Regions from separate parts of the Massilia sp. SYSU DXS3249 genome, predicted to be linked through region 1. Evidence: predicted binding sites of a transcription regulator. Region 1 holds the regulator's gene; the other holds the start of a gene.
The links. Region 1 encodes NrdR, which represses ribonucleotide reductase genes. Its sites were predicted from a motif close to CACNANATNTNGTG; they were not measured.
Positions count from the first base shown of each region.

Region 2: the regulator NrdR is predicted to act here: its motif matches at 4,394-4,407, upstream of ACWCIA_RS10655 (ribonucleoside-diphosphate reductase subunit alpha).

Region 1 covers NZ_JBSIPX010000006.1:240,015-255,970, forward strand. The annotation lists gene ACWCIA_RS09905 (PEP-CTERM sorting domain-containing protein) at 1-643, shown strand, start outside; gene ACWCIA_RS09910 (hypothetical protein) at 780-1,136, opposite strand; gene ACWCIA_RS09915 (MBL fold metallo-hydrolase) at 1,516-2,958, shown strand; tRNA gene ACWCIA_RS09920 (tRNA-Lys) at 3,067-3,142, opposite strand; gene ybgF (tol-pal system protein YbgF) at 3,215-3,970, opposite strand; gene pal (peptidoglycan-associated lipoprotein Pal) at 4,169-4,690, opposite strand; gene tolB (Tol-Pal system beta propeller repeat protein TolB) at 4,729-5,994, opposite strand; gene tolA (cell envelope integrity protein TolA) at 6,042-6,998, opposite strand; gene ACWCIA_RS09945 (biopolymer transporter ExbD) at 7,024-7,455, opposite strand; gene tolQ (protein TolQ) at 7,470-8,153, opposite strand; gene ybgC (tol-pal system-associated acyl-CoA thioesterase) at 8,179-8,583, opposite strand; gene ACWCIA_RS09960 (SDR family oxidoreductase) at 8,925-9,671, opposite strand; ZMP/ZTP riboswitch at 9,811-9,926, shown strand; gene glyA (serine hydroxymethyltransferase) at 10,030-11,277, shown strand; gene nrdR (transcriptional regulator NrdR) at 11,370-11,828, shown strand; gene pilV (type IV pilus modification protein PilV) at 11,952-12,497, shown strand; gene ACWCIA_RS09980 (PilW family protein) at 12,494-13,411, shown strand; gene ACWCIA_RS09985 (pilus assembly PilX family protein) at 13,418-14,062, shown strand; gene ACWCIA_RS09990 (type IV pilin protein) at 14,092-14,544, shown strand; gene ACWCIA_RS09995 (GspH/FimT family pseudopilin) at 14,541-15,095, shown strand; gene ribD (bifunctional diaminohydroxyphosphoribosylaminopyrimidine deaminase/5-amino-6-(5-phosphoribosylamino)uracil reductase RibD) at 15,126-15,956, shown strand, end outside.
Region 2 covers NZ_JBSIPX010000007.1:117,301-133,256, reverse strand. The annotation lists gene ACWCIA_RS10680 (cytochrome C assembly family protein) at 1-416, shown strand, start outside; gene ACWCIA_RS10675 (PP0621 family protein) at 413-664, shown strand; gene ACWCIA_RS10670 (sensor histidine kinase) at 661-2,421, shown strand; gene ACWCIA_RS10665 (sigma 54-interacting transcriptional regulator) at 2,444-3,898, shown strand; gene ACWCIA_RS10660 (hypothetical protein) at 3,900-4,082, shown strand; gene ACWCIA_RS10655 (ribonucleoside-diphosphate reductase subunit alpha) at 4,662-7,562, shown strand; gene ACWCIA_RS10650 (ribonucleotide-diphosphate reductase subunit beta) at 7,637-8,764, shown strand; gene ACWCIA_RS10645 (DUF2188 domain-containing protein) at 9,236-9,466, shown strand; gene ACWCIA_RS10640 (hypothetical protein) at 10,095-11,363, opposite strand; gene ACWCIA_RS10635 (histone) at 11,485-11,934, shown strand; gene ACWCIA_RS10630 (YggT family protein) at 12,014-12,547, shown strand; gene ACWCIA_RS10625 (carbohydrate kinase family protein) at 12,698-13,639, opposite strand; gene ACWCIA_RS10620 (DUF3426 domain-containing protein) at 13,644-15,149, opposite strand; gene prmA (50S ribosomal protein L11 methyltransferase) at 15,163-15,956, opposite strand, start outside.

The DNA.
Region 1 (15,956 bases):
CATGACCGACCTCGGCACCCTGTACGGCCGCCACAGCCATGCCAATGCCATCAACAACCTCGGGCACGTGGTGGGCGCCAGCGACGTCGGCGGACCGCCGAACTGGCCGCTCACGCCCTTTCTCTACCGCGACGGCACCATGGCCGACCTCGGGCCCTTCTGGGGCCCATGGAGCCAGGCGCTGGCCATCAACGACCTCGACCAGGTGGCCGGCTACTACGGCTACGCATCGGTTGGCGGCGACCTGTACCCGACCAGCGCCTTCCTGTGGGACGACGGCACGCTGCTCGACCTCGGCGAGCTCTCCGGGGCTGTCTACAGCTATGCCGCCGGCATCAACAACCTCAGCCAGGTTGTCGGCTCGTTCGGGGACGGTGTCGCAAGCAGCGCTTTCCTCTACGAGAACGGCACGCTGCTCGACCTGAACACCCTGATCGATCCGGCCTCCGGCTGGGTGCTGTCCGAGGCCAGGGCCATCAACGACCTGCAGCAGATTGCCGGCCGGGCCTGCCGTGCCGGCGCCTGCCATGCGGTGCGGCTCGACCTGGTGTCGGCGATTCCCGAACCGGCCACCTGGGGCATGCTGCTGGCCGGCGGCAGTTTGCTGGGTTGGCGGCGGCGCGCGTGGCGGATGCGAGCCTGAATCGTTGCCGCCCTGGCCGACTCGTGCCGTGTTATTGCTTGTGTGACTTGCCGTGACCCCGGTTCGCCTGCCGCAAGTGGGAAGACAATCCGGGCGAATGGAATCGCCCGGATTGTCAGGCCGGCTGACGGAACGGTCACCGGCCGCGCCAGCTGCGTTCGCCAAGGCGCACGCTGGCAGGCAGTTCCGGATGCTGGATCAGGATCTGCTCGATCGGGCCGTCGGGCATGTACTGGACCGTCAGCCTGCCGTCGCGCGAGGCCAGCACCTTGTCGCCGACAGGGAGCAGTTCCCGGCGGAAGGCGCGGTTCAGGTCGAGGTAGAGCTTGTCGTCGATCATGCTCAGCCGCACGTCGCGGCCGTTCTCGAGCCGGTACTGTCCGGCGACGTCGCGTTTCAGGTCCATGGCGTCGCCGCTGCTGATCGGGGCGGCGGCGAAGGCGCTCGAGGCCAGGGCGGCGGAAATGAGGGCAAGGCAAGGCAGTACACGCATGGTCTTCTCCTTCATCGAAAGTGAGTGGTTCGCTGGGTAGTCACTGACTCGGCCACTGAGCGGCCACCGAGTCGGTCACCGAGGTCATCACTGCGTTGGTCGCTGCAGTGCCGGCTGCAGCGCTAACGCTCGTTCGAAAGGTTGGACAAGGCAGTTTTTAACAATGCTTCGCGTATGTATCAAATTTCTCTACTGAAGTATTTCCTGCTGGATCGCAGCAGTTGCCGCCATTTGCCGGCAGAGCGGGAAGGGGTCGGCGGGGCGTCTATCTGTGGCGCATAAGGCACAGTCCGCTCGCACGATTGGGATTGCAAACCGGATCGGGGTGGAAGCAAGCTAACCTGTAACAATCCGACAACCCCCGAAAGGCTGTGCCGTCATGAAAATTACGTTCGTTGGACACGCCTCGATCCTGATCGAGACCTGCGGCATCAGCATCCTGTCCGATCCGTGGTGGCGCGGTCCCTGTTTCGGCGCGCAGTGGTGGGTCTATCCCGCCCCGGCCGTCGACACGCTCAAGGACGTCAAGCCCGACTACATCTACATCTCCCACGGCCACCACGACCACCTGCACCCCGGCACCCTGAAGCAGTTCGGCCGCGAGACGACCATCCTGGTGGCGCAGTCGTCGAACATGGCCGCCTTCATCCGCGACATGGGATTCACGGTGATCGAAGTCGGCGACGAGGCGATCGCCCTTGGCGGCGGAGACGTCAGCTGCCGCATCGTGCCGACCTATTCGGACGACACGCTGATGGCCATCAGCGACGGCCGCGAAGTCTGCCTGAATATCAACGACGCCTTGCATTCGGCACCCCTGGCGATCCAGGAATCGGTTGCCGCCAGGCTGAAGGCGCTGTATCCCGTGATCGATTACGTGTTCTGCGGTTACGGCACGGCGTCCCACTTCCCGAACTGCTACGTCATTCCCGGCAAGAACAGCGCCGCCACCGCCGCCCACCGCCAGACCTATTTCAACCGCCAATGGGCGAGGCTGATCGACCGGCTCGCGCCGAAATACGGCTTCCCGTTCGCGGCGGACGTGGTGTTCCTGGAAGAGGACCTGCAGTGGGCGAACGAGCCCATGCACAACGGCGAGCGCCCGGTCGCGGCCTTCCGCGAGCTGTTCCCGGCGTCGCCGGTATCGGTGGTCGACATCGCACCGGGTTATGTCATCGAAGACGGGCTCACGCGCCATGCCGCACTGTGGAAGCCGCTGTCCATCGACGAGCTGCGCGCCGACCTGGCCGAGCAGATCGCCCGCGCCAACCGCTATGGCAGCGTCACCGGCGAGGCCATCGACGAAGTCCTCACGCTGCTGCAGAAAACGATCGACACCCACCACGACTATTTGCTGAGCTACGAGGGCAATTACCGCTTCCTGATCCGCTTCCGCAACAGCGAGGCCGCGGTGCTGATCGAAAAGCGCGGACGCCACCTCGACCTGCAACGCGTCGATACGGGGGAGGGCAAGCTGCCGGCTTTCGACGTCATGTACACGACGCGCCTGCAATACCTGCGCAACAGCCTGGCGCAACGCTATGGGAATGAAATCCTGTTCGTCGGATCGGGAGGGATTTTCGAATACGCCGACCGCGAAGCGGCCAGCAGGAACCTGCACCGTGAGTTCCAGGTTTTGCTGAGGAAGCCAGGCAAGACCCGCTTGCGCCGCTACGGCAACTCTTCGAAGCCCGTGTACAAGCTGAAGCAGGCCGTCAAACGCATGCTGGGCCACAAGAGCGAGAACCTGTACGACCTGAATGCCTGGACGGTGTATGCGAACCAGGCGCCGCCGCATGCGCACCCGCCGGCGGCGCACTGACTGTCGCCATCGGATCGACGCAACAAGTGCAAAGAGCGCAACGAGCGCAAAGAGCGCCGCAGAATGCAAAAAGCCCACGACCGTAGCCGTGGGCTTTTTACTTATTCGTGGTAGGCCGTGCGGGATTCGAACCTGCGACCAACGGATTAAAAGTCCGCTGCTCTACCAGCTGAGCTAACGACCCGAAAGAAGCAGGATTATAGGGCGCTGCCGTCGTGCTGTCAAACGTGCAGCGCCTGAATGTTGCCCGACAGTCTTATTTCAGGACGGCCAGCCGGTCTTTCGCGGACTGGGCGGCCTGGGTGCCGGGGAACTTCGACACCAGGGTCTGCAGGGTTTTCTTGGCTTTCACTTTATCCTTCAGCTCGGCATAGCTGGTGGCGATGTTGAGCATCGCGTCCGGCGCCTTCGGGCTGCTGGCGTAAGTCGTGGTGACGACTTCCTGGGCGGCGATCGCGTTCTTGTAGTCGCGCTGGGCGTAGTAGGCGTTGCCCAGCCAGTATTGGGCGTTCGAGGCGTAGGCCGATTCCGGATAGCGCTTGACGAAGTCCTGCAGGGCGGTGGCGGCACGCTTGTAGTCGCCGGTCTTGAAGACTTCCATCGCGCTGTCGTAGGCCTGCTTTTCGGACGGGAGCACCTCGGCGGTGGCGCCGTCGATGGTTTCCTGGCGCGGCTCGAGTTTCTTGATGCGCGCATCGAGGTCGGCGTACAGGGTGCGCTGGCTGTTCTGGGCCTTGGTCACTTCGTTGGCCAGCACTTCGATCTGGCCGCGCAGTTTCGCGATCTCGGCCAGCATCTGCTCCTGGTGGTTGAGCATGTCAAGCGTGGCGGTCTTGTCGGATTTGGCGTCGAGACGGGTGGTCAGGTTGCGCGTGATGTTATCCACTTTGGCGCGCAGATCGAGGATGGCGCGGCGCGCCTCATCGTCGTCCAGCAGGCCGGCGGACGCCTGCAGCGGCAGCAGAAGCGCCAGCAGCAGGGGGGCAAAGCGGGACGGGGACAGTTTCATCATGTCGTACTCTTTCTAAACCGGTGTTCCAGATTGAAAAACGGGGCGGTAGCAGTCTGCACTGCCCCCGCCCCCCTGTCAATCCGCGCGACTAACAGACCCCCCATGGCGGCGTTGCAGCGTCTTGCCGTACTTGCGTACTGTCTGCGACGCTGCGCCTTGCCCTGGGGGCTCTGTTAGCCGCGCGTAACGGCTGACAAATTACTGGTAAACGATGTCCGCACGGCGGTTTTCCGCCCAGGCGGCTTCGCCCGAACCGGTTGCCTTCGGCTTTTCTTCGCCCAGCGACACGGCTTCCATCTGGGTCTCGGCCACGCCCAGCGCTGCCATCGAGCGGCGCACGGCTTCGGCGCGCTTCTGGCCCAGGGCCAGGTTGTACTCGGTGCCGCCGCGATCATCGGTGTTGCCTTGGATCAGGATCTTGCGGCCCTTGTTCTGGTTCAGGTACTGCGAGTGGTTGGCGACGACTGGCTTGCCGTCTTCACGCACCACGTAGCTGTCGAAGTCGAAGTACACGCTGCGGTTGGCCAGTACGCCTTTCGGATCGTTCAGCGGATCGACGGTTGCCTGCTCCACTGGACGGATGTCGCGGGTGTCGGCGGCGACCGGCGCTTCAGGGGTCTTCTCGACGACTGGCGGCGGGGTGACCGGCGCTGGGGATTTGCAGGCTGCGAGCAGGGCTGCAGTGGCGATGATGAAGCTGACACTCTTAACGTTGCGCATGGGTTTTTCTCCTGGTCTTGGTTAGTGATTTACTACATTTACTTCATGAAGGGACCCCAGCTGGGCTCCCGAATGTTTCCCGCTTTCGTCGTCAAACGCTGCTTGACCCGTCCGTCCACCGATACCACGGCCAGCGAGGTACGCCCGCCGCCCTTGATCGCGTACATGATGTACTTGCCGTTCGGCGAAAAACTCGGTTCGGAGGCCCCATCGGCCAGGCGCAGCTCCTGGCCGCTGGCCAGGTCTTTCGCGTAAAGGGAGAAACCGCCATCGCGCTGTGCAATCCAGGCCAGGGTCTTGCCATCTGGAGACACGCGCGGGCTGATGTTGTAATTGCCGCTGAAGGTGACGCGGGTGGCCGGGCCACCCGACGCGCTCATCTTGTAGATCTGCGGACCGCCGCTGCGGTCGCTGGTGAAATAAATGCTCTGGCCGTCGGCCGAGAACTGCGGCTCGGTATCGATGCCGTTGGAATTCGACAGGCGGCGCAGGCCGGAACCGTCCGCGTTCACGATGTACACCTGGTAGCTGCCCGACTTAGACAGGGCAATGGCCAGCTTGCTGCCGTCCGGCGACCAGGTCGGCGCCGAGTTGCTGCCTTTTTCATTGGCGATCACGCGCCGCTTTCCCGAGACCAGGTCCTGCATGTAGATGACCGGCTTGCGGTCTTCGAAGGACACATAGGCTACCTTGCCTCCGTCCGGCGACCAGGACGGCGAGATGATCGGCTCGCGGCCGCTGACGGCGACGATCTCGTTTTCGCCGTCGGCGTCGGCCACCGCCAGCGCGTACTGGCGGCCGGCGCGGTTTTCCTTCACGTAGGCGATGCGGGTCGAGAAGATGCCGCGGGTGCCGGTCAGCTTTTCATAGACGTCGTCGGCGATGCGGTGGGCCTGCAGGCGCGTGTAGCGCGGCTGCACTTCGCCGCCCAGCTGCGACAGCTGGCTGCCTTTCACGGTGTCGTACAGCTTGTAGCGGACGGCGAAGCGGCCGTCCGGCTGGCGCTGCACGCTGCCGACCACCAGGGCGTCGGCGCCGCGCGCCTTCCAGCTGCTGGCGTCGATGCTGGCGCTGTCGCTGATGACCTGGCCGGCGTCGATCACCTTGAAGACGCCGCTGCGCTCGAGGTCGGCGCGGATGATGTCCGAAACGTCGGCCGGGGCGATGCCTTCGTCGGCAAAGGCAGCAACCGCGACCGGGATCTGGTTGCTGCCGACGCCTGCGATTTCCACTTGTAGCTGGGCATGGGCCGCCGACCCCAGCATCAGGGTGGCGCTAAATAACAGGATATGAAGTTTTTTCATGCGTTCTCTTCTCGGCAAAGATTGTTCAGCTCAGTGTTCAGCTGTGTTCAGTCCAGGTCTTTCATGGAGAAATTGACCACGATAGTGCGCTCCACCGTACCATCTTTCTTCTTTGGAAGCGGTGACGATTTGTTAATGCCGCGCTCCACGGCTTCGTCGAACTGCGGCACGCCGCTGCTCTTGGTCAGGCGAACCGACAGGATCTCGCCCGTCGGCAGCTGGTCGACCTTGAAGACGGCCTTCGGGTTGCCCGGCAAGCCGGCGTCTCCGGCGTAAACCGTATTACTCTTTACCTTGGCCGCGATGGCCGCCTGGTAGCCGGCGTCGATCTTCGGCGCGGTCGATTTCTGGGCGCTGCCGGTGCTGCCTGCGGCGCCCATCATGCGCTTGAGCTCCTCGTCGCGCATCTTGTCGAGCTTGGCCTGCTCTGCGGCTTCGGCTTTCGCCTTCGCGGCCTTTTCGGCGGCGAGCTTCTTCTTGTCGGCTTCCGCCTTGGCGTCGGCGAGCTTCTTCTTTTCGAGTTCTTTCTTCTCGAGTTCCTTCTTCTCGGCCAGCTTCTTCTCGGCTTCTTCTTTCTTCTTCAGCTCCGCCAGCTCGCGCTCGCGTTCCTTCTTCTGTTCCAGTTCGCGCTTCTCGAGCAGCTCGCGCTGCTTCTTCTGCTCGGCGAGCTTCTTCTCGCGCTCCAGGTTGATGTCGGGCGCGGCCGGCTTGACCGGCTCCGGCTCGACGGCCTTCGGCGGTGGCGGCGGCGTCGGGGTCGGTTCGGGACGCGGCTCGGGTTCCACGACTTCCTGAGGAGGCGGCGGCAGCGGCGGCGCGGCGGCGGACTCCACCTTCATGTCCCACACTTCCGCCTCGACGGCCGGCGGCTCGGTGTTCTGCCAGCTGATGCCGATCCACAGGAAAGCCAGCAGCGCGGCGTGCACCGCCAGCGCCAGCAGGATCGCCGGTACGCGGTTCGGTTCGGGCGGCACCGTGTAGGGGGCACCGCTGGTGGCTGGCATCGCTGGCTTCATTGCGGACATGGCGTTACTGCGTGGCGAGGCCGACGCGGTTAATTCCTAGCTTTTTCGATTCAGAAATCAGCTCGATGACTTCCGCGTACTTGCTCTCGCGGTCGCCCGAGATCATGACCGGGTAATCCGGGTTCTCGTCGTGCAGGTCGCGCAGGCGCTCGAGCAGGGCGGCGCGGTTCGGCATCGATTCGGCGGCCACCGTCTGCTTGCCGTTTACGCCGATGGAGAGCGTGGCGTCGGGCTTGACGGTGATGTGGATATAGGTGTCCGGTGGCAGGGCGGATTTTTCCGCGCTCGGCAGGTTGACCACGTTCGGCGTCTGGTTGGCCGGCACCGCCATGAAAATGATGAGCAGCACCAGCATCACGTCGATGTAGGGGACGACGTTGATCTCGGACTTGAACTTGCTGCGGCGTCCGCCGCGCATGCTGCTGGAAAAAGCCATGTTCGATCCTCCGCTCAGCGCGACTGGCGCTGCAGGATGTTCGAGAATTCTTCGACGAAGCTCTCGAAGCGGGTTGCCAGGCGGTCGATGTCGTGCGTGAAGCGGTTGTAGGCCACGACCGCCGGAATCGCCGCGAACAGGCCAATGGCGGTGGCGATCAGCGCTTCGGCAATGCCGGGGGCGACGATGGCCAGGGTTGCCTGCTGCACGCTGGCCAGGCCGCGGAACGCGTTCATGATGCCCCAGACGGTGCCCAGCAGGCCGATGTAGGGCGAGACGGAACCGACCGAGGCCAGGAAGTTCAGGTGCAGGTCGAGGCCGTCGAGTTCGCGCTGGAAGGCGGCGCGCATGGCGCGACGCGAGCCGTCCAGCACCGCGCCCATGTCGAGGGCGTCGCGCGAGGCCTGCTTGCCCTTGATGAATTCACCCATGCCGGCTTCGAAGATGCGCGCCAGCGGGCCGCTCTGTTCACGCTGGGCGGAAGCGCTCTGGTGCAGGGTATGCAGGTTGCCGCCGGCCCAGAAGCTGCGCTCGAACTGCTCGGTCAGGCGCCGCGCGGCGCGGATCGCAAAGACCTTGCGGAAGATGTACGACCAGCTGACTACCGACAGCACGAGCAGCAACAGCATGATGAGCTGCACGATGATGTGCGCGTTGCTGATGAGGGCGAGGAAAGATAGGTCGTGGGTCGGTGTCATCGGTTATGCAATATTGTTGAATGGGTCAAGCGGCACGCATTTTATCAGCCACTTCGATGGGGAGCGAGCGCGGGCGTACCGTGGCGATGTCGACGCAGCCCACTTTCACGCTGGCGGCGGCCAATAAACGCTCGCCGCAGTACGCCTGCTGGACGAACTGCACCGAGGCGCGGCCGAGCTTTTCGATCGACAGGGTCAGGGTCAGCTCGTCGTCGAGGCGGGCCGGGGCGTGGTAATCGATCGTCGCGCTGCGCACGACGAAGGCGACACCCTCGCGGTCGATCAGGTCCTGCTGCCTGACGCCAGCGGCGCGCAGCCATTCGGTACGCGCACGCTCGAAGAATTTCAGGTAATTCGCGTAGAACACGATACCGCCGGCATCCGTGTCCTCGTAGTAGACCCGTACTGCCCAGGTGAAAACGGAAGGCATGTCAGTTTGCCATAAATGATAATTGGAAACATTTTACGCCATTCGCGCATATGTTCGCTAGCGAACACCCGGGCCGGGCAGGGGACCGGGAGCTCTTGCTCAGCCTGTTGAGCGCGCACTAGTAGACGAGAGACAACGCTGTCAGGACAATAACTGTAACACTTTCTCACAATTATCGAATCCGGGGCGCACGGTGTGATGCTCTGGGAAATTATCTATTGACCCGTAGGGTGGACGGGTTTCCCGTCCACGCGTTCAAACAGGGCAACATCAGCCGAGCAGGTGTTGTAGACGTGGTTTGAACGCGTGGACGGCGAAGCCGTCCACGCTACGAAAACCGGTCAGCTGCGCTTGATATTGAACGGCGAGAAGCCCTGGCAGGTCGGCATCAGCTCGATGCTGTTCACGTTCACATGCGGCGGCAGCGTTGCGATCCAGTAGGCGGTGTCGGCGATGTCCTTGGCCGTCAGCGGTGTCGTGCCTTCATACACCTTGGCCGCCGCGGCGTCGTTGCCCTTGAAGCGCACGTTCGAGAACTCGGTGCCGCCGCACAGGCCCGGCGCCAGGTTGGTGGCGCGCACGCCGGTGCCGACCAGGTCGGCGCGCAGGTTCAGCGTGAACTGTTCCACGAAGGCCTTGGTGGCGCCGTAGACATTGCCGCCGGGGTAGGGGTAGTGGCCCGCCACCGAACCGAGATTGATGACCAGGCCGCTGCCGCGCTCGACCATGCTTGGGAGCAGGGCGCGCGTCATCGTCACCAGGCCCTGGCAGTTGGTCGCGATCATGGTTTCCCAATCGTCGAGCGGCGCCTCGTGAGCGGGAGCGGTGCCCAGCGCCAGGCCGGCGTTGTTGATCAGGACGTCGATCTGGCGCCAGGATTGCGGCAGCAGGGCCAGCGCTTCCTCGATCGACGCCTTGTTGGTCACGTCCATCTCGACCGGCAGCGCCGATTCGCCCAGTTCCGCGGCAAGCGCTTCGAGGCGTTCCTTGCGGCGCGCGGCCATGACGACCTGGTGGCCGTTGCGAACGAAGGTGCGGGCCATTTCGGCGCCGAAACCGGCTGAGGCGCCGGTGATGAAAACGATCATGATGGAGTTCCTCGGTTGGCAGAAGCTCCATGATTGTAGCCGAAATGACCATCTTGCCTGACCGGTCGGGGCAGTTGCCAGCCTGGCACGGCTTTCCTTGCCCTAAGCGGGCAGTTCCCATTACAATCCCGAGTCCATTTACGTCTCACGTGACTGGCGAATCCGTGACGCAAGCGAATCAGCGGCGTTACGGGAAAGGTGGATATACCACCGGGGAACGTGAGATTTCATCCGCCGTTCGCCTGGGCAGCCGACAATGGTTCGCGTGCATTTTTGCGTCGCGGCTGGCTGCTTCCTGGCCTTCTTGCCGATCCAACACTGCCGTTGTCCGGTTCTCTTATCGATTGGAGTTTTGTTCATGTTTGCAAAAGATCACACGCTGGCCAAGGTCGACCCGGAATTGTGGGACGCCATTCAGAAGGAAAACACCCGTCAGCAAGATCACATCGAGCTGATCGCGTCCGAGAACTACACCTCGCCGGCCGTGATGGAAGCCCAGGGCTCCCAGCTCACGAATAAGTACGCCGAAGGCTATCCGGGCAAGCGCTACTACGGCGGCTGCGAATACGTCGACGTCGCCGAGCAGCTGGCGATCGACCGCGTCAAGCAACTGTTCGGCGCGGAAGCGGCCAACGTGCAGGCGAACTCGGGTTCGCAGGCGAACCAGGGCGTGTTCTTCGCGATGCTCAAACCCGGCGACACCATCATGGGCATGTCGCTGGCCGAAGGCGGCCACCTGACCCACGGCATGGCGCTGAACATGTCCGGCAAATGGTTCAACGTCGTTTCCTACGGCCTGACCGAGCAGGAAGACATCGACTACGAGCAGATGGAGCGCCTGGCGCGCGAGCACAAGCCGAAGATGATCATCGCCGGCGCCTCGGCCTTCGCGCTGCGCATCGACTTCGAACGCTTCGCGAAAGTGGCGAAGGAAGTCGGCGCCTACTTCATGGTCGACATGGCCCACTACGCAGGCCTGATCGCCGCCGGTGAATACCCGAACCCGGTGCCGTACGCCGACTTCGTCACCTCGACCACGCACAAGTCGCTGCGCGGCCCGCGCGGCGGCATCATCCTGATGAAGGCCGAGTTCGAGAAGCAGATCAACTCGGCGATCTTCCCGGGCATCCAGGGCGGTCCGCTGATGCACGTCATCGCCGGCAAGGCCGTCGCCTTCAAGGAAGCGCTGTCGCCCGAATTCAAGGCCTACCAGCAGCAGGTCGTCAAGAACGCGAAGGCCCTGGCCGACGCCCTGATCGCGCGCGGCCTGCGCATCGTCTCCGGCCGTACCGAAGCCCACGTGATGCTGGTCGACCTGCGTTCGAAAGGCCTGACCGGCAAGGAAGCGGAGGCGATCCTGGGCCAGGCGCACATGACCTGCAACAAGAACGGCATCCCGAACGACCCGCAGAAGCCTTTCGTCACCTCGGGCATCCGCCTGGGGAGCCCGGCGTTCACGACCCGCGGCTTCAAGGAAGAAGATGCGACCAAGGTGGGCCACCTGATCGCCGACGTGCTGGACAACCCGCACGACGCCGCGACCATCGAGCGCGTCAAGGCTGAAGTCAAGGTGCTGACCGACAAGTATCCGGTCTACGCAGCCTGAGCGGAAACAGCTAGCCAGCAACAAGAGTAGGATCGAGGGAACGGTAGCCCGACAAGCCGGGGTGCCGTTCCTTTTTGCTTTATTATTACGCCATGAAATGTCCGTTCTGCCAGCATGAAGACACCCAGGTCCTCGATACCCGCGTATCCGAGGAGGGCGACGCCATCCGGCGCCGGCGCCGCTGCGGCAAATGCGACAAGCGCTTTACCACCTACGAACGCATCGAATTGTCGATGCCGATCATCGTCAAGAAGAACGGCAGCCGTACCGAATTCGCGTCCAGCAAACTGCGCGGCAGCCTGATGCTGGCCCTGAGGAAGCGCCCGGTCGCGGCCGAGGCGATCGACGCCGCCGTCGCCTCGATCGAGGAAAAGCTGCTCACCAGCGGCCGGCGCGAAGTCGATACCGGCTATGTCGGCGAACTCGTCATGCAGGAGCTCAAGCGCCTCGACGAAATCGCGTATATCCGCTTTGCTTCCGTCTACAAGGACTTCAAGGACCTGGCCGAGTTCCAGCAGGCCCTCGCCGAAGTCGGCCATCCCCGAAAGTAAATTTCCCCGTACACCGCTCCGGCACCCACTCCGCGCACGCTTGAGCCATCGCAGGCTCGGCCGAAAGCGCGCTGATAACTTCGCAGCTCGCGCAATCCTGCGCTTGAATCGTGGAGGTGTCCCGTGCAGCGGTCTCGCTTGCAGTGCCGGCAATGCGGCGGCTTTACGCTGCTCGAAGTGCTGGCGGCCATGTTCGTACTGGCGGTCGGCGCACTCGGTGCAGCCGGCAGCCAGGCCGCGAGCGCGCGGCTGCGCCAGCAGGCGGCGCTCGAATCCGAGGCCGTGGCGCTGGCCGCTTCGCTGGCGGCGCGCATGCGCGTCAACACGGCGCAGATGGCGCTGTCCGACGCCGTCAATCCCTATCTCGAGCTCGATTACGACGCCGCCGGCGGGGCGCCGTCCGCGCCGTCCGTGCACTGCTTCGGCGGGGCCGCATGCGACAGCGCCCAGCTGGCGCGCTTCGACCTGCATGAAGTCGCGCAGGGCGTGCACGATGCCTTCCCGGGCGGACGCATCGTGCTCTGCCGGGACGCCGCCGCGACGAGCGGGGCGCTCGAGTGGGCCTGTTCGGGCGCCAGTTCTGCGCCGCTGGTTGTCAAGATCGGCTGGCGCCGGCCGGGCGACCCTGGCCAGGCGACGCCCTTCGTCGCCATGGTGGTGTCGGGATGAAGCTGCATCCTTCGCTGCGCGAGTACGGCATGACGCTCGTCGAGCTGCTCGTCGCGCTCGCGCTCGGCCTTGGCCTGCTGCTGGCGGCCTCGATGCTGCTGGTGGGCGCGAACCGGTCGCATGAGGCGCAAGCCGATGCCGTCGGCCTCGACGACAGCGGGCGCTATGCGCTCTCGCTCATCGGGCGCGCGGTCGGGCAGGCCGCTTTCGTCGACTGGGAGCGGGTCGGTAATGCGCCCATCGATACCATGCCGGCGCCGGTCTCCGGGCTGGACGGGCGCACGCTCTCGAAAACGGCCGCCGGCATCCAGGCTTCCTTGCCCGACGCCGTCCACGGCAGCGACGTGCTGGCCCTGCGCTATCCCGGCGCAGGCCATGCCCCGGATGGCGACGGCAGCGTCCTCAACTGCGCCGGCTTTGCCGTGCATGAAGCCGAGGAGGGCTGGAGCATCTTCTACGTCGCACGGGACGCCGGCGGCAAGGCTGAGCTGCGCTGCAAGTACCGCGGCGCGAGCAACTGGAGCGCCGACGCCCTGGTCAAGGGTGTCGACGGTTTCCAGGTGCTGTACGGGATCGACACCGACAGTCCGGCCGACGGCATTCCGAACCGCTACCTGAACGCGACCGCCGTCGACGCGCTGGACGCCGCCCTCGGCGTGGTGGGCACGCCTGAGCTGAACAAGAAAACCTGGTGGAAGCGCGTGACCAGCATCCGGGTGTCGCTGCTGCTGCACGGCGACCGACGGTCTGCCGCACCGATCCAGCCGGCGGCCTGGACCCTGTTCGGTCCTGCCTACGATGGCGGCCTTGATCCCGGCACGCGGCTGGCGGCGAGCGAGCTGGACGGATCCGGGCCGGCGCCCGGGCGCCGCCTGTTCAGCGCCGTGTTCGCCGTCGGCGCGCCGCTCCAGTAGGCCGCCATGCGCGCCCGACCGCCATCGCGCCAGCAGGGCGCAGCCCTCGCGACCGTACTGTTCCTGATGCTCGCCGTCCTGATGATGTCAGCCTCCAGCATGCGCGCCGCGCTCTCGGCATCGAAGTCGGCACGGCACGAACGCGACCGCCAGGTGGCGCTGGCGGCGGCCGAGGCGGCGCTGCTGGACGCCGAGCGCGACATCGACGGCGCGGCCGGCCCGGCCTCGCCGCGCACGGCGATCTTCGCCGCCCAGGATGCCGGCGCCTTCATGGAGCGCTGCACGGGCGGCGCCGAGCGCAGCGGGCTGTGCAGCCTGAACGGACCGTCCGGCGCGCCCGCCTGGCAGGCGGCGGACCTGGCGGGCGACCAGGCTGTCGAGTACGGGCGCTTTACCGGGCGGTCGATGCCGACCGGCGCCGGACTGCTGCCCGCGCGTCCGCCGCGCTACCTGATCGAATTGCTGCCGGCGCCGGCGCACGGAACTGCGCCGCGCTACCGGATCACCGCCATCGGCTTCGGCGCCGAAGCCGCCACCGTCGTTGTCCTGCAGGGCACCTACCAGCGCGCCGCCGGCACGGCGACTCCCGGCCGCCGCCTGGGACGGCGCGAAATCGCCAACTGGCCCGAGCTGCACCGGGCCGCTTCCTGAACAGCCTGATTTTTCAAGAGGAGCAAACCATGAACCGCCGCAAACGGCTTGGTGCCGGCTTTACCCTGATCGAAATGCTGGCCGTGCTGCTCATCCTGTCCGTGCTGGCGGCGCTGGCCTACCCGGGGTATGCCGGCTATATGACGAAGGCGCGCCGCACCGAAGGGCAGGTGGCGCTGCTGAACGCGATGCAGCAGCAGGAGCAGCACCGTGCACTCCACCATACCTATGTCGCCTTTTCCAGCGCCGCCCCCATCCAGGGCATGCCCTGGTGGTCGGGCAGCCGCGCCGAAGGCAGCGCCTACGAGCTGGAAGCGCAGGCCTGCCCCGGCGCCGCCCTGCGCGACTGCGTGCAGCTGCTTGCACGCCCCGGCACGGCCAGGGTCGACGCCCGCTTCAGCGACCCCGAATGCGGCACGCTGACCCTGTCGAGTACGGGCGAGCAGAGGGCGGGAGGCACCGGCAAGCGGTGCTGGCCATGAAGCGCCGGCTGCCCGGCTTTACCCTGGTCGAACTGCTGGCCGTGCTGGCGATCGGCGCGGCGCTGCTGGCGGTCGCCTTGCCCGACCTGAATGCGCTGGTGCGCAATCAGCAACTGCGCGCCGCCAGCAGCGACTTGTTCGAGGCGATCGGGCTGGCGCGTGCGCAGGCGATCGCCCGCAACGAACGCATCCGGCTGGCGCCGCGCGACCCGGCGGGCAGCGACTGGGCCCAGGGCTGGACGGTCTTCGCCGACCGCGACGGCGACGGCGCGGCCGGTCCCGGCGACGACATCATCGCCGTGCATGGGCCGCTGGCGCCCGGGTTTGCCTTCGACTATGCCTTCACCGGCCCTGCGCTGCCGCAATACATCGCCTACAATGGCGCCGGGCGCAGTTGCAGCGGCACTAACGGCAGCGCGGCGCGCCCGGGTACGCTGTCGCTGTTTCATGGCGGCGCGATCCGCCGTATTAAAATCAACATGCTGGGCCGGGCGCGCATCTGCAACCCGGCGCGCGAGGACAATTGCGAGGGCGCCGACGCTCCCTCTTGAAGCGCGTTACCGACACCGACGAAGACCATTTTGCAGATCAAGACCGATACCGAGGGCATGGCCCTGGCCCTGGAGTGGGCCGCGAAGGGCATGTACATTACCGCGCCCAACCCGCGCATAGGCTGCGTGATCGTGAAGGACGGCGAGGTGATCGGCGCCGGCCACACCCAGCCCGCCGGCCAGGCCCACGCCGAAGTCCAGGCGCTGCGCGACGCCGCCGCGCGCGGCAAGGACGTGCGCGGCGCCACCGCCTACGTCACGCTCGAACCGTGCAGCCACTACGGGCGCACGCCGCCGTGCTCGAAGGCGCTGGTCGAAGCAGGTCTGGGCCGCGTGGTGGCGGCCATGGGCGACCCCAATCCGCTGGTGGCGGGGCGCGGCATGGCCCAGCTGGAGGCGGCCGGCATCGAGACCGCGTCCGGCCTGCTGGCCGAGGCTGCGCACGAACTGAATATCGGCTTCTTCTCGCGCATGCAGCGCGGCCGGCCCTGGGTGCGCCTGAAGACGGCGGCCAGCCTGGACGGCATGACGGCCCTGAACAGCGGCGAGAGCCAGTGGATCACGGGGCTGGACGCCCGCGCCGACGGCCACGCCTGGCGCGCCCGCGCCTGCGCCATCCTGACCGGCATCGGCACGGTGAAGGCGGACGACCCGCAGCTGACGGTGCGTGGCGTGGAGACGCCGCGCCAGCCGCGCCGCGTGATCGTCGACAGCCGGCTCGACATCGACCTCGGGGCGCGCATCCTGCAGGGAGAACCCTGCTGGATCGTGGCGGCCGTGCCCCATCCGGAGAAAGAGGCCAGCCTGCGCGCGGCGGGGCACGAGATCATCCTGCTGCCGAATGCCGGCGGCAAGGTCGAC
Region 2 (15,956 bases), on a different contig from region 1:
CCGCCTTCCACGCGGTGCTGATGGCGCTGCAGGAAACGCGGCTGCATGCGCGCACCGTCACCGCCGGCGGCGGCTGGCTGGGCGGCGCGCTCGACCAGCTGCCGGCGCTGCTGACGATGGAAAAGCTGCTGTTCCGCCTGATCGGGATCGGCTTCGTGCTGCTCACCCTGACCGTGCTGTCGGGCGTCGTGTTCTCCGAGCAGCTGTTCGACCGCGCCATGCGCTGGGACCACAAGAACGTGTTCGCGCTGCTGTCCTGGCTGCTGTTCGCGGCCCTGCTGGCCGGGCGCCGCTGGCGCGGCTGGCGCGGCAAGACGGCGCTGCGCTTCACGCTGGCCGGGTTTGCCACGCTGGCGCTGGCCTATGTCGGCAGCCGTTTCGTCCTTGAAGTCGTTTTGCAGCGGGGAGTCGCATGAGCCGTATCGTTTTCTGGGTGATCCTGATCGTCGTGGTCGGCTTTGCCATCCGCGCCAAGCTGCGCGATGCCGCGCGTCGCGCCGAGCAGCACGTGCCGCCGCCGCGGCCGCGCACGCAAAACGCTGCCGTCATCGAAGACATGACCAGCTGTGCGCATTGCGGCCTGCATTTCCCGGCCTCGGAAGCCGTGCGCGTCGAAGGGCAGGACTACTGCAGCGCCGCCCACGCCGCCAAGATCGGCAATTGAAGCCGCGCCTGCCCTTGTCCGGCCAGGCGCGCGCGACCTTCTGGCGTTCGCTGCAGGCGCTGACCGTCACCCGCATCGTCATCGCCCTGGTGCTGATCCTGTACCTCGCCTTCGACCTGCGCGGGGGGCAGGCCGCGTTTGCGTCCATCCTTGCGCCGGCCTACGCGCGCACCTGCTTCTTCTATCTCGGCGCGGCGGTCTGCTTCGCGGCGCTCACCAGCCTGTGGCGGCGGCGCTTCCTGGCCCAGCTGGCGACCCAGGTCGCGGTCGACCTGGCCGTCATCTCCCTGCTGTACCTGGCGGCCGGCGGCGTGCGCAGCGGCCTCGGCATCCTCTACCTGTTCCCGCTGGCCGGCGCGGCGATCCTGGCGCCGCTGGTGCTGGCGCTGTTCTCGGCCGCGATCGCGACCATCTTCATCCTGCTCCACGCGTTCTGGCAGACGGTCGTGGCGGGCGGCGAGCCCACCCTGATGCAGGGCGGGATGTACGGCATCGCCTTCTTTTCCGTGGTGTGGTTGGTCAACCGGCTGGCCGCGCGCCTGATCGGCCAGGAAGAGCTGGCCGCCCAGCGCGGCGCCGACCTGCAGGTGCAGCAGGCGATCAACGAGATCGTCGTGGCCGACGTCGGCGACGGCGTGCTGGTGGTCGGCGCCGACGGCGCCATCCATACCGCCAACCCGGCGGCGCGCCGCATGCTCGGCTTCGAGGGCGCGCCCCTGCTGCGCATGGACGAGCCGGGGCTGGAGCCGGTGGCCCAGGCCTTCGCGACCTGGATCGGCAGCGGCGCCTCCATGCCCGCCCCGGCGGCTGCGCCGGCGGCGCTGTCCGCGGTCCAGCCGGTGGCCGGCGAGGCCGGGCCGGATGCGGCGTACGTGATCCTGAAGCCGTTCCAGGAGGCGGCGGGCGAGGGCGCCCCGCGTGCGCGGCGCGAGCAGCCGGCCCACCTCAAACTGCGTTTCGCGCGCATCCGGATCGAGGGGCAGTACGCTTCTCCCGGGCGCAGCGTCGTCTTCCTGCAGGACGTGAGCGCGATCGAAAACCAGGCGCAGCAGCTGAAACTGGCCTCGATGGGACGCCTCACCGCCAGCATCGCGCACGAGGTCAGGAATCCGCTGTCGGCGATCGGCCATGCCACGGCGCTGCTGGCCGAAGACCTGCACGGCAAGGCCGAGGTGCGGCTGTTGAAAATCATCGGCGACAACGTGGCGCGCGTGAACCGCATGGTCGAGGACATCCTGCAGCTGTCGCGCAAGGCCCAGCCGTATTCCGAACCGCTGCTGCTGGCCCCTTTTCTCGCCGAGCTGAAGGCGGAATTCTGCGAAACCCAGGACCTGGCCGATGATATAGTGTGGCTCGGTGGCGCCGGCGCCATCGAGGTGCGCTTCGACGCCCTGCACCTGCGCGAAGTGCTGGTCAACCTGCTCGGCAATGCGATCCGCTATGCCAGCCGCCGGCCGGGCAGCATCCGCATCTGGCCCGAGCTGGACGCCTTCGGCACGCTGGAGCTGCACGTGCAGGACGACGGCCCCGGCATCACGCCCGAGGTGCGCGCCCACCTGTTCGAGCCGTTCTACACGACCTCGAGCAAGGGCACCGGACTGGGACTGTACCTGGCGCGCGAGCTGTGCCTGAACAACGGGGCGAAGCTCGACTACGAATCCCGTCTCGATGCAGGTTCGGCTTCGGGCGAGCGCCGCGCGAGCGGGCGTTTCGTCATCACCTTCGCCCAGGCGTCAGCGTCCGGCGCCGCACGCTAGTTTTTTGGACGGAAAGGCAGTCATGAGTTCTCCCCGCATCCTTGTCGTCGACGACGAACCCGACCTGCGCGACCTGCTCGAGATCACCCTCGTCAAGATGGGACTCGACGTCGATTGCGCGGCGACCCTGCGCGAAGCGCGCCGGCTGGTCGAGGACAACGCCTATGCGCTGGTGCTGACCGACATGCGCCTGCCCGACGGCCTGGGGCTGGAACTGGTGCGCGAAGTGTCCGGCAGTTCGAAGACCCCGATCGCCGTCATCACCGCCTTCGGCAGCGCCGAAAACGCGGTGGTGGCGCTCAAGGCCGGTGCCTTCGACTACGTCTCGAAGCCCGTGGTGCTCGACGAGCTGCGCGTGATGGTGCGCTCGGCCCTGAAATTATCGGAAAAGGCAGCGGGAACGGCGCCGGACGGGGAGGGCACGGGCTCGCGCCTGATCGGCGCCTCACAAGCGATGCAGTCGCTGCGCGCCCAGATCGCGCGCCTGGCGCGTTCGATGGCGCCGATTGCGATCAGCGGCGAATCCGGCGCCGGCAAGGAACTGGCGGCGCGCGAGATCCACGCCCAGAGTTCGCGCGCCGCAAAGCCGTTCGTCGCCGTGAACTGCGGCGCGATCCCCGAGAACCTGATGGAATCCGAGTTCTTCGGCCACCGCAAGGGCGCCTTTACCGGCGCCGGCGAGGAGCGCGAGGGCTTCTTCCAGGCTGCCAACGGCGGCACCCTGATGCTCGACGAAGTGGCGGATCTGCCGCTGGCGATGCAAGTCAAACTGCTGCGCGCGATCCAGGAGCGGCGCGTGCGCAAGATCGGCGCCACGGTGGAAGAACCGGTGGACGTGCGCATCATCAGCGCGACCCACAAGGACCTGGCGAAATGCGTCGAGACTGGCGTCTTCCGCCAGGACTTGTTCTACCGCCTGAACGTGATCGAGCTGACGCTGCCGCCGCTGCGCGAGCGGCTCGACGATCTGCCGGTGCTGGCGAATGCCATCCTCGCTCGCCTGGCCGGCCCCGGCGGCGCGTCGCTCGGGCCGGGCGTGCTCGACGCCCTGCGTGCGTATTCCTTCCCCGGCAACGTGCGCGAGCTGGAAAACGTGCTGGAACGGGCGCTGGCCTTTGCCGACGGCGGCGTGATCGGGGTCGAGGACCTGTCGCTGAAGGCTGCGCGGCCGGCCGCGCAATCGGCCGACACTGTGCGCCCCGAACCCGTGCCGGTGGTGGCGACGCCGCCGTCGCCGGCATTGCCGGTCTCGACGCCGGCTGCCGCTCCCGTGGCCCAGGAAGCGCCGGGACTGGGTCCGGCTTCCCTGCCGAGCAACCTGCCGGCCTACCTGGAGCAGGTCGAGCGCGACATCATCGGGCGCGCGCTGGCCCAGACCCAGTTCAACCGCACCAGGACCGCCGCCCTGCTGGGCCTGAGCGTGCGCCAGTTGCGCTACCAGATGCAAAAACTCGATATCCAGGCACCGGAGAACTGACATGCCCAAATTGCTACGCTATGCCGCCCTGGCGATCGCGCTGCTCGCCGCCGTCATGTGGATGAAGCACGAGAAGCAGGCCGAGGCCTGCCGCAAGGCCGGCGGCAGCTGGGACGGCGCGTCGAAGGCCTGCGTGCAGGTGGAGCCGGAGCCGGCCGCCGATGAGCGGTCGCGGTCGCGCTGACCGGACGCCGGCCTGCGAACCGGGCCATCGCATGCTTCGGTTTGCGCTGCAACAATGTCAAATATTGTCAAAAAGCGTTGCCTTTTCGCCAGTGCAAAATGGTGCGTGCTGCACCATGTTTAAGCACGTGCACGAGCCGCTGAACAAGCTTTGAGCAGCAGGTTAGTGACCACTTACCGGGCGCGGCGCATTCGATGTCCAGCGTGGCAAAGTCAAGAGTCCGGCGCGTAAAAAACACCCGAATTTGAAAATTTAATCACTTGCGGCTTGCGCGGACCAAGTACTACAATTAGTCCATTGTCAAACCACGGCACTATATCTAGTGGTAGCAGACTCAAGTATCAAAGACCTGATGTGTAGCAGGGGCAACAATCAAGCGTTTCCTTGGCCTTGCAGCGTCCTTGCTTCATATTTGCTTCAAGCAATTTAAATCCTTCGGCAGCAGCGTTGTCCAGCCTGGTCATCCCGGGCTGGCCGGGGTTCGTTTTGCCGACTGTTTTTTTGTAAATAATGGCTGCCCGCGCATGCGGGTGATCGACCAATGTAGGCGGCAGCCCGACTGCCCATCCTGGAGGCCCAATGCAGACATCTCAAGACATTTCCATCCACCCGCACGCGGCCCCAGGTACGCCAACCGGCGGCAATAGCGCCGCCGAGATCGCCGCCCGCGCCGACTACCGCATCCTGCGCCGCAACGGCGCCGTGGTGCCGTTCGAGCCGAACAAGATTTCGGTCGCGATGACCAAGGCCTTCCTGGCGGTCGCCGGCGGCCAGGGCGCGGTGTCGGCCCGCATTCGCGAGCTGGTGGAAGAGCTGACCAACAACGTGGTCGCCGCCCTGATGCGCCGCCAGCCGAACGGCGGCACCTTCCACATCGAAGATGTGCAGGACCAGGTGGAACTGTCCCTGATGCGCTCGGGCGAGCACGATGTCGCACGCGCCTACGTGCTGTACCGCGCCAAGCAGATGGAAGAGCGCCGCGCCGCCAAGGAAGCCGCCGGCGCGTCGACCGTGCAGGCCCCGCAGATCCACGTGATCGACGGCGGCGAGCGCAAGCCGCTCGACATCAACGATGTGCACGCCCTGGTGAACGCTGCCTGCGCCGGCCTGGAAAAGCACGTCGACGCCGATGCGATCGTCGCCGAAACGCTGCGCAACCTGTACGACGGCGTGCCGGTCGAGGAACTGCACAAGTCGGCCATCCTGGCCGCGCGCGCGCTGATGGAAACGGATCCGGCCTATAGCCAGGTCACCGCCCGCATCCTGCTGCACACGATTCGCAAGGAAGTCTTCGGCAAGGAAGTGCCGCAAGCGAAGGCCGCCGCCGAATACGTCACCTATTTCCCGCAGTACGTCGCCAAGGGCATCGAGAACGAACTGCTCGACGCCGAACTGGGCAACTACGACCTCGAGCGCCTGGCGAAGGCCATCGTTGCCGACCGCGACCTGCAGTTCGGCTACATCGGCCTGCAGACCCTGTACGACCGCTACTTCCTGCACGTGCGCGAGACCCGCATCGAAATGCCGCAGGCCTTCTACATGCGCGTCGCGATGGGCCTGGCCCTGCGCGAAACCGACCGCGAAGAGCGCGCCATCGAGTTCTACAACCTGCTGTCGTCGTTCGACTTCATGAGCTCGACCCCGACCCTGTTCAACTCGGGCACCCGCCGCTCGCAGCTGTCCTCGTGCTACCTTACGACGGTCGGCGACGACCTGGAAGGCATCTACGACGCCATCAAGGAAAACGCACTGCTGTCGAAGTTCGCCGGCGGCCTCGGTAACGACTGGACCCCGGTGCGCGCGCTCGGCTCGCGCATCAAGGGCACCAACGGCAAGTCGCAGGGCGTGGTTCCGTTCCTGAAAGTGGTCAACGACACCGCCGTCGCCGTGAACCAGGGCGGCAAGCGCAAGGGCGCGGTCTGCGCCTACCTGGAAACCTGGCACATGGACATCGAGGAATTCCTCGACCTGCGCAAGAACACCGGCGACGACCGTCGCCGCACCCACGACATGAACACGGCGAACTGGATTCCCGACCTGTTCATGAAGCGCGTGATGGAAAAGGGCCACTGGACCCTGTTCACCCCGAGCGAAACGCCTGACCTGCACGACCTGGTGGGTAAAGCCTTCGAGCAGGCCTACCTGGCCTACGAGGCGAAGGCCGAGCGCGGCGAAATCCGCGTGTTCAAAAAGATCGAAGCGCTCGACCTGTGGCGCAAGATGCTGTCGATGCTGTTCGAGACCGGCCACCCATGGATCACCTTCAAGGACCCATGCAACATCCGTTCGCCGCAGCAGCACATCGGCGTCGTGCACTCGTCGAACCTGTGCACCGAGATCACCCTGAACACCAGCGCCGACGAAATCGCGGTCTGCAACCTGGGCTCGATCAACCTGCCGCAGCACATGAAGGGCGATGGCCTGGATCACGTGAAGCTGCAGAAGACGATCCGCACCGCGATGCGCATGCTCGACAACGTCATCGACATCAACTACTACGCCGTGGAAAAGGCGCGCAACTCGAACCTGCGCCACCGCCCGGTCGGCATGGGCATCATGGGTCACCAGGACTGCCTGCACATGATGCGCGTGCCGTTCGCCTCGGATAAAGCCGTGGAGTTCGCCGACAAGTCGATGGAAGCCGTCTGCTACTTCGCCTACCTCGCCTCGACCGAGCTGGCCGAAGAGCGCGGCCGCTACGAGTCGTATGAAGGTTCGCTGTGGGACCGCGGCATCCTGCCGCAGGACTCGATCAAGCTGCTGGCCGAAGAACGCGGCGGCTACCTCGAGCAGGACACGAGCGAGTCGATGGACTGGACCGTGGTGCGCGAGCGCATCAAAGCTTTCGGCATGCGTAACTCGAACTGCGTGGCGATCGCCCCGACCGCGACGATCTCGAACATCATCGGCGTGTCGGCCTGCATCGAGCCGACCTTCCAGAACCTGTACGTGAAGTCGAACCTGTCGGGCGAATTCACCGAGATCAATTCGTACCTGGTGCGCGACCTGAAGGCGCGCGACCTGTGGGACGAAGTCATGATCGCCGACCTGAAGTACTTCGACGGTTCGCTGTCCAAGATCGACCGCGTGCCGCAAGACCTGCGCGACATCTACGCGACGGCCTTCGAAGTCGAGCCGAAGTGGCTGGTGGAACAGGCATCGCGCCGCCAGAAGTGGATCGACCAGGCGCAGTCGCTGAACATCTACATGGCCGGCGCCTCGGGCAAGAAGCTCGACGAAACCTACAAGCTGGCCTGGCTGCGCGGCCTGAAGACGACCTACTACCTGCGCACCATCGCGGCGACGCACATGGAGAAGTCGACCAGCCGTACCGGCGCACTGAACGCTGTGCCGGTCTCGGGCGGCCTGGTGGGCCACGCGGCGCCAGCGGCGGCACCTGCTGCTCCGGAAGCAGACGGCGCGGCCTGCTACCTGCGTCCGGGCGATGCCGGGTTCGACGAGTGCGAAGCTTGCCAATAAGTTTTAATCATTGAATGCACGCCCGGCCTTCGCGCCGGGCGCTGCCGCCACAGAATAGAAAAGAAGGAACCATCATGTTGTCATGGGACGATGAACCAACCAGCGCGCAAGGCGTACCAACTGCGCGCGCACCACTGCCTGCCGGCGCCGCCGCGTCGGAAGGCGCCAGCGCCGCCGAGGTCGCCAAGCGCGTCAACGCCGACGACAAGCGCATCATCAACGGCAAGACCGACGTCAACCAGCTGGTGCCGTTCAAGTACAAGTGGGCCTGGGACAAGTACCTGGCCGGCTGCGCGAACCACTGGATGCCGCAAGAAGTGAACATGCAGCGCGACATCGAGCTGTGGAAGAGCCCGAACGGCCTGTCGGAAGACGAGCGCCGCCTGGTCAAGCGCAACCTCGGCTTCTTCGTCACCGCCGACTCGCTGGCCGCCAACAACATCGTGCTGGGCACCTACCGCCACATCACGGCGCCGGAATGCCGCCAGTACCTGCTGCGCCAGGCTTTCGAAGAGGCAATCCACACCCACGCCTACCAGTACATCGTCGAGTCGCTGGGCCTGGACGAGAAGGAAATCTTCAACGCCTACAACGAGATCGCGTCGATCCACGACAAGGACCAGTTCCTGATCCCGTACATCAACGTCCTGACCGATCCTGACTTCAAGACCGGTACGCTCGAAGCGGACCAGACGCTGCTGAAATCGATCATCGTCTTCGCCTGCATGATGGAAGGCCTGTTCTTCTACGTCGGCTTCACCCAGATCCTGGCGCTCGGCCGCCAGAACAAGATGACCGGCGCCGCCGAGCAGTACCAGTACATCCTGCGCGACGAGTCGATGCACGTGAACTTCGGCATCGACCTGATCAACACGATCAAGATGGAAAACCCGCTGCTGTGGACCCCGGCCTTCCGCGAGGAGATCAAGGCCCTGTTCCTGGAAGCCGTGGAACTCGAATACCGCTACGCCGAAGACACGATGCCGCGCGGCGTGCTGGGCCTGAACGCGACCATGTTCAAGGGTTACCTGCGCTTCATCGCGAATCGCCGCGCCGTGCAGATCGGCCTCGATCCGCTGTTCCCGAACGAAGAGAATCCGTTCCCGTGGATGAGCGAGATGATCGACCTGAAGAAGGAGCGCAACTTCTTCGAGACGCGCGTGACCGAGTACCAGACCGGTGGGGCGCTGAACTGGGATTGATGGGCTTATAGTGCTGCTGGGCTTGCAAAGTAGGTAGCACGTCTATATCAACGAAAATGTTCCCGCTGCAAGTTCAAAACTTGCAAGCTTCGGGAAATTACGCCAAAAAACAAAAACGGACCTAGGTTCCTAGGCCTAGGTCCGTTCTGTACCGTTGGGCAAGGTGGCTCAACGGGGGTGTCCTAACTAGGGTACTAGTGAGAAACGTGAGGTCTTTCACTATACCTTAGAAGCTCACTCTTAGTCCACCACCTGGATTGGAGGTGATCTATGTGCGTCGTATAAACGCAAAGCCAGCCCCGCAAGGTTTTCGCTGGGTCTGCTGTAGGTTTCGCAAAGTGCGCGGTTCTTCACAACGTGTTCTTGATGCGCATGAATACGGCTACGAAGCATGGTGCTTTTTAGTGCCAACTAAGTAATTGGCCATGTGAGGAGCATGCTGCTCCTCACTACTACACTTAAGGTATAGATATGACAGCAAGGAAAAACAATCATCATGTTGTCCCGCATAACGATGGCTGGGCAGTACGCCGGGAAAATTCTGACCGTGTGTCGGGCACTTTCTCGACACAACGTGAGGCAATTGAGAGGGCTCGTACAATCTCTCAAAACCAGCATACAGAACTGTATATTCATCGTCCCAACGGTCAGATCCGTGAACGAGATAGCCACGGTAACGATCCCAGTCCACCAAAAGGTTAAATGGCACTGAAGATCAAAAATCAATTTTGAGAGGAGCGGGGACAGTCAGCAGGCAGTCTTGCGATCTTGAGATCTTGCAAAGCTATCTGGGCGACCCAGAACTCGCTGAAGTGGGATTGATTCTGCAAGCCGTGACCTGAAGAGGTAGCGAACCACGAAGAACCCGGCGAGCAATTGCTGGGTTTTTTTATGTCATATTTGACGGTGCCCCTGATGTCTTTCGGCCGTCCTCAAACGCTGATTTACGCTCCAAGTGATCCCGATCAAGTGCCTTCGCAGGCACGGGGCGTCGCGAAATGGTCCAATAGGGCGTTTTAACCGTGCGCGGGTTGCGCACTGACAAGGTTTTCGTGTACTTTACGTGATTGAATTTGTCAAAACATGAACATGTCAGTTTTTGCATGTTCGGGGGCAAACTAAACCGATCGAATTCATGGGACGCTGATTCCATCAGTATGCACAAACGCCAAGCGAAAAGAACAAGCCGCACTGCCTGATCTTCTTCAGGCAAGGCGGCTTTTTCTTTTCGTGCCTGCAAAGGTAGCGATGTGAAAACGCAACTGAAACAGTGGGGGAGTGTCCCGACGTCGTTGGCTGAAGCGCTGCAATCGTGAGGAGTTGCAGCAGTTCAGCTGGTGCCGGATTCATGGGCAGTGACCGATTGGTTTATGCCGATGAATGATTCGCCTGACTTCAGGGTCGGCCGGATTTCAACCTTGTAGCGTATTTTCTCATCGCAGAGAAGGAGAACGAAAATGGCAACAGCCGCTAAGAAACCAGCAGCAAAACCGGCAGCCAAGGCTGCCGCCAAACCGGCCGCCAAGGCCGCCGCAGAAAAACCAGCTGCCAAGCAGGCTGTCGCCGCCAAGCCGGCCGCCAAAGCCGCAGCGAAGACGCCGGCAAAAGCCGCAGCGAAGACGCCGGCAAAAGCCGCTGCCAAGCCGGCGGCGAAAGCTGCAGCGAAGCCAGCGGCAAAGGCCGCAGCGAAGCCGGCAGCCAAGCCAGCCGCCAAAGCTGCAGCAAAACCAGCAGCCAAGCCAGCCGCGAAGAAGGCCGCTGCCGCCAAGCCGGTAGCGAAAGCCGCAGCGACCAAGTCGGCCGCCAAGGCATCAGCGAAGACTGCAGCCAAGGCACCGGCGAAGGCCGCAGCCAAAGCACCAGCGAAGACCGCAGCCAAGGCACCGGCAAAGACCGCAGCCAAGGCACCAGCGAAGACCGCTACTAAAGCACCAGCGAAGACCGCAGCTAAAGCACCTGCGAAGACTGCAGCCAAGGCACCAGCGAAGACTGCGGCCAAGGCACCAGCCAAGAGCGCAGCCAAGGCACCTGCGAAGACTGCTGCCAAGACACCGGCAAAAGCCGCAGCTAAAGCACCAGCGAAGACCGCTGCCAAGGCACCAGCGAAGACCGCTGCCAAGGCACCGGCAAAAGCCGCAGCTAAAGCACCAGCGAAGACCGCTGCCAAGGCACCGGCAAAGACCGCCGCTAAAGCACCGGCAAAAACCGCAGCTAAGGCACCAGCGAAGACTGCAGCCAAGGCACCAGCAAAGGCCGCAGCTAAAGCACCAGCCAAGACTGCAGCCAAGGCACCAGCGAAGACCGCAGCCAAGGCACCGGCAAAGGCCGCAGCTAAGGCACCAGCGAAGACCGCAGCGAAGGCACCAGCGAAGAGCGCAGCCAAGGCACCAGCGAAGACCGCAGCCAAGGCACCAGCAAAGACCGCAGCCAAGGCACCGGCAAAGACTGCGGCCAAGGCACCAGCGAAGACCGCAGCCAAGGCACCAGCGAAGACCGCAGCCAAGGCACCGGCAAAGACCGCGGCTAAAGCACCAGCAAAGACCGCAGCCAAGGCACCAGCGAAGACTGCAGCTAAAGCACCAGCGAAGACCGCAGCCAAGACCGCAGCCAAGGCACCAGCGAAGCAGGCAGCGACCAAGACCGCAGCACAGGCTCCGGCCAAGGCCGCAGCAACCAAGCCTGCAGCCAAGGCAGCCACCAAGCCGGCAGCCAAGCCAGCCGTGACGGAAGCGCCGAAAGCAGCAGCCAAGCCAGCAGCCAAGGCAGCGACCAAGCCAGCCGCCAAGCCGGCAGCCAAGCCAGCCGCCACGAAAGCCGAAGCCAAGCCGGAACCGAAGACCGAGATGAAGGCCGAAGCCAAGCCGGAAGCCAAAGCCGAAGCGAAGCCGGAAGCGGCTGCCAAGGCCGAGGCCAAGCCGGAAGCGGCAGCCAAGGCGGAAGCCAAGCCTGAGGCGTCCGCCAAGGCCGAAGCCAAGCCGGAAGCTGCGGCCAAGCCGGCCGCCAAGAAATCGGCAGCCAAGAAGCCGGCCGCCAAGGCAGAGGCCAAGCCGTCGGCGCAGCCGGCCGCCCAGGCAGGCGCGGAAGCCAAGCCGGCCGCACCGGCTCCAGCCGCGAAGACCACGCTGTCGCCGGCCGCCGCCTGGCCGTTCCCGACCAGCAGCCGTCCGTAATAGCAGGACAAGCCCGCTTAGGGCAAAATACCGCTGTGTGAACCGTTCACACAGCGGTTTTTTATTTCAAGGAGTCCTCGTGCTGCCCATTCTTCAGTTGATCGTCGATACCGCTGCCACCGTATTGGGTGCGGTGCTGCTTCTGCGTTTCTGGATGCAGGCCATCCGCGTTCGTCCTCCCTCGTCGGTGGCACAGTTCACGTTCACGCTGAGCGATTGGCTGGTCAAGCCGCTGCGCCGCATCGTGCCGGGCGCGGGCGGCTACGACTGGGCGAGTCTGATCGCCGCCTTCGTCGTGGTGCTGCTGGCCACCTCGATCTACCTGCTTGCGGGAGCGACAGGCGAGCAGGTGTTCCTGTTCGCGCTCGGCCGCTTCGTCAAGTGGATCATCTACGGTTTCGTGGCGCTGCTGATCATCGAGGCCATCTTCAGCTGGGTCAATCCGCACGCGCCGCTGGCGCCCTTCGTGCACGCGCTGAACGATCCTCTGCTACGGCCGATCCGCCGCGTGGTGCCGCCGATCGGCGGGCTGGATTTGTCGGTGCTGGTGGCGGTGCTGCTGCTGCAGATCGTGCTGTACCTGGTGAGGATGGTGATACCGGGGCCGTATTGAGCGGTCCAGGCGGGATGTGAAAATGGGCAGCGTGGGCTGCCCATTTTTTTGGCTTCGCTTGATGTGCGCAACGCGTGGAGTTATTCAAGCCGGGGGCTTGAATGACGAGTTCACCCTACAGACGATGCCTCGGGCGCGGGCCGTAGGCGACTAATTGAAGCGGTAGCCGAACGCGGCTTCGAATCTGGTCGCGATCTCGGCAGGCGTAAAGGTGTGGTTCTGGCCGCCCTGGTGGGCGATCTTGATCGAGCCGAGCAGGCTGGCGAGGCGGCCGGTGGTGCTCCAGTCGAAGCCTTGCGCGATGCCGTACAGGAGGCCGGCGCGGTAGGCGTCGCCGCAGCCGGTCGGGTCGACCACGGCGGCTGCCGGCACGGCCGGGATGTCGTAGCGTTCGCCGCCGGCGTAGATCTCGGAACCCTTTTCGCCGCGCGTGACAATCAGGGCGTCCAGGCGCGATGCGATCTCGTCGAGCGACAGCTTGGTACGCTCCATCACCATCTCGAATTCGTAGTCGTTGGCGGCCAGGTAGGTCGCCTGTTCGATAAAGGCGAGCAGTTCTTCGCCGCTGAACATCGGCAGCTGCTGGCCCGGGTCGAACATGAAGGGCACGCCCAGCGCGGCGCAGTCGCGCGCGTGCTTGAGCATGCCGTCGCGGCCGTCCGGAGCGATGATCGCCACGCGCAGTTCGCCGCAGTCGGCCACGTTGTTCTCGTGCGAGAACTGCATGGCGCCCGGGTGGAAGGCGTTGATCTGGTTGTTGTCCTGGTCGGCGGTGACGAAGCACTGGGCCGTGTAGGCGTCGCCGATGGTCTTGATGGCGCGCGTCTTGATGCCGAAGTTGCGCAGGCGCTCGAGGTAGTCGCCGCCGTCCTGGCCGATGGTCGCCATGATCAGCGGGTCGCCGCCGAGCAGCTTGAGGTTGTAGGCGATGTTGGCCGAGCAGCCGCCGTACTCGGTGCGCAGGGTCGGCACCAGGAAGGAGACGTTCACGCGGTGCAGCTGGTCCGCCAGCAGGGTCTCTGCGAAGCGGCCGTGGTACTGCATGATTTTGTCGAAGGCCAGCGATCCGCAGATCAGGGTGGTGTGGGTCATATGCTCAAGGATAGAAGACGGCGATGTGGTAGCCGGATGGTTGCAGGTCGTCCACGCGGAAGTGGAGCTTGATGGCCTGGGTGGCGCCGGGCGCCATGCCGTTCGCGACCAGCGTCCCCGGGGCGAGGTAGTCGCGCGGCGCGAACACGCGGCGCACCAGCGGCTTGTCGTTGGTGTCGATCAGGGTCAGTTCCAGGCTCGGCCAGGCTTGCGCCGTGGCGGAACCGTTGCGCAGCTCGGTCGTGAACGAATAGGCGCCGCCGCCGAGGGTCGTCAGTTCGCCCGTTTCGATCGCCAGGCTGTCGACCTGCGCCGGCAGTTCGACGCGGCAGCCCAGCAGGGCGCAGCTCGACACCAGCGCGGGCTTGGCCGCCGGGAAGCGCGCGGCGAGGGCGTTGCGGAAGGTAGTCAGGCCTTGCGCGACCAGGACCAGCAGCAGCACGGCCGAGCCGGCCAGCATGGCGATCCTGCGGGTGCGCCCGGATTGTTCCTGGTGGCGGCTGCGCCTGACGAATTCGGGCTCGTCGATCTCGGCAACGCGCAGTTTCGGCTGCGGCTCGATCCTGGTCGGGGTCAGCTTGGAGCGGCGCGCGGCGGCTTTTTCGGCCCGTTTCGCCGCAGGCGTGCGCGGCACCGGCGGCACTGGTGCCGCGGCAGGAGAATAAGTGCTGGCGGCGGACTCGCGCGTCAGCAGTGGCGGCGCGTCGTCGGCGCGCGGGCGCGGCTGCGGTGCGGCGCCGGCAACGGCAGCGGCGCTCGGGGCGGATTCGGGTTCGTGGTCGGGCAGGGCGGTGGCCACCAGCTCTTCGTCCACGGGCAGGTCGAAGACGGGTTCGCGACGGCCGCTGCTGTCCGGCGCGATGGCCGCGTGCACGAGCGGCGCGGCCTGCTCCGGCGCCGGCGTGACCGTCTCGGGAGCGATGGCCTCCTCCTCGGTGGACGGCATGGCAGCCGGCGCATCCGCAAGCGCGGTTTCCGGGGCAGGTGCGTCGACCGTTTCCTTCGGCGGGCGCGACCAGGGCTGCAGCAGCGACAGCGGATCGATGTCCTCGTCGGCTACCGTTGCCGGTTCGGCCGCGAGCTTGCCTTCATCGCCGGCATCGTCGGGCGACGCCACCTTCGGCAGGATGCCGAGCGGGTCGAAGGTGTGGTCGAAGTCGAGCGTGTAGACCGGCTGGTCCTCGAAGTCCGTTTGTTCAGGCAGCGCCGGGGCTTCGGTAGATTCGCCGGCGCCGTCCCCGGTGTCGACGATGGTGAAAGGCAGCTCGTCCTCGGACGAAGCAGGTTCCGGGACCGGCGCGGTCTCGGCGGGCGTTACATCGGGGGGGGGAGCAGGGACAGGCTGCGCCGGCGCCTTGGGGGGCAGCTTGTCGAGGTCGACCAGCGTGGCGCTGCCGTCGAAGATCTCCTGGCAGGCGCCGCAGCGCACGATGCCCCCGCGCAGCTTGAGTTGGTCCGAGGCGACCCGGAACATCGTGCCGCAGTGGGGGCATTGGGTGGCGAGCGCCATGCCTGGGCTCCCGTTAAGCAGAAGTGGAGCGCGCGGCCGGTACCGTGTCCTGGCCAAGCGTCCCCTGAAGGGCAACCCAGCCGTCCTGCTCGGCCCAGACGCCCAGCTTGATGAAAGGTGCGTAGGCGGCGGCCACTTCCTCGGCCTGGCGCGCCAGCACGCCCGACAGCACCAGCGAACCGCCGGGCGCCACGCGGCCGGACAACATCGGCGCCATCAGTTTCAATGGGCTCGACAGGATGTTGGCGACCACGATGTCGAACTTGCCGCCCGCATGGCGCTCGTTCGACGAGGCTGCGAACGCGTCCGGCACGTAGAAGCTGATCTCGCAACCGTTGCGTTCGGCGTTGGCGCGTGCCGACTCGATCGCCTGCGGGTCGATGTCGACGCCGGCGACGTCCGCCGCGCCCAGCTTCTTGGCGACCATCGCCAGGATGCCCGAGCCGCAGCCGTAGTCCAGCACCGATTTGCCGGGCTTGGGGTGGGCTTCGAGCCACTCCATGCACAGGCGGGTGGTCGGATGGCTGCCGGTGCCGAAGGCCAGGCCCGGATCGAGTTCAAGAATCAAACCGTCAGGATCAGGCGCCTCGTGCCAGCTCGGCACGACCCAGATGTTGGTGCCGATGTGGATCGGCTCGAACTGCGACTGCGTCAGGCGCACCCAGTCGGCGTCCGCCACCGCACGGGTGGTGAACGCCGGCACGCTGGCCAGGCCGATGGCGGCGGCCGCTTCGGCCACGATGGCCTGCTGGTCGGCGTCGGTATCGGTCAGCGCCACGACGCGGCTGTGGTCCCAGGCCGCTTCCG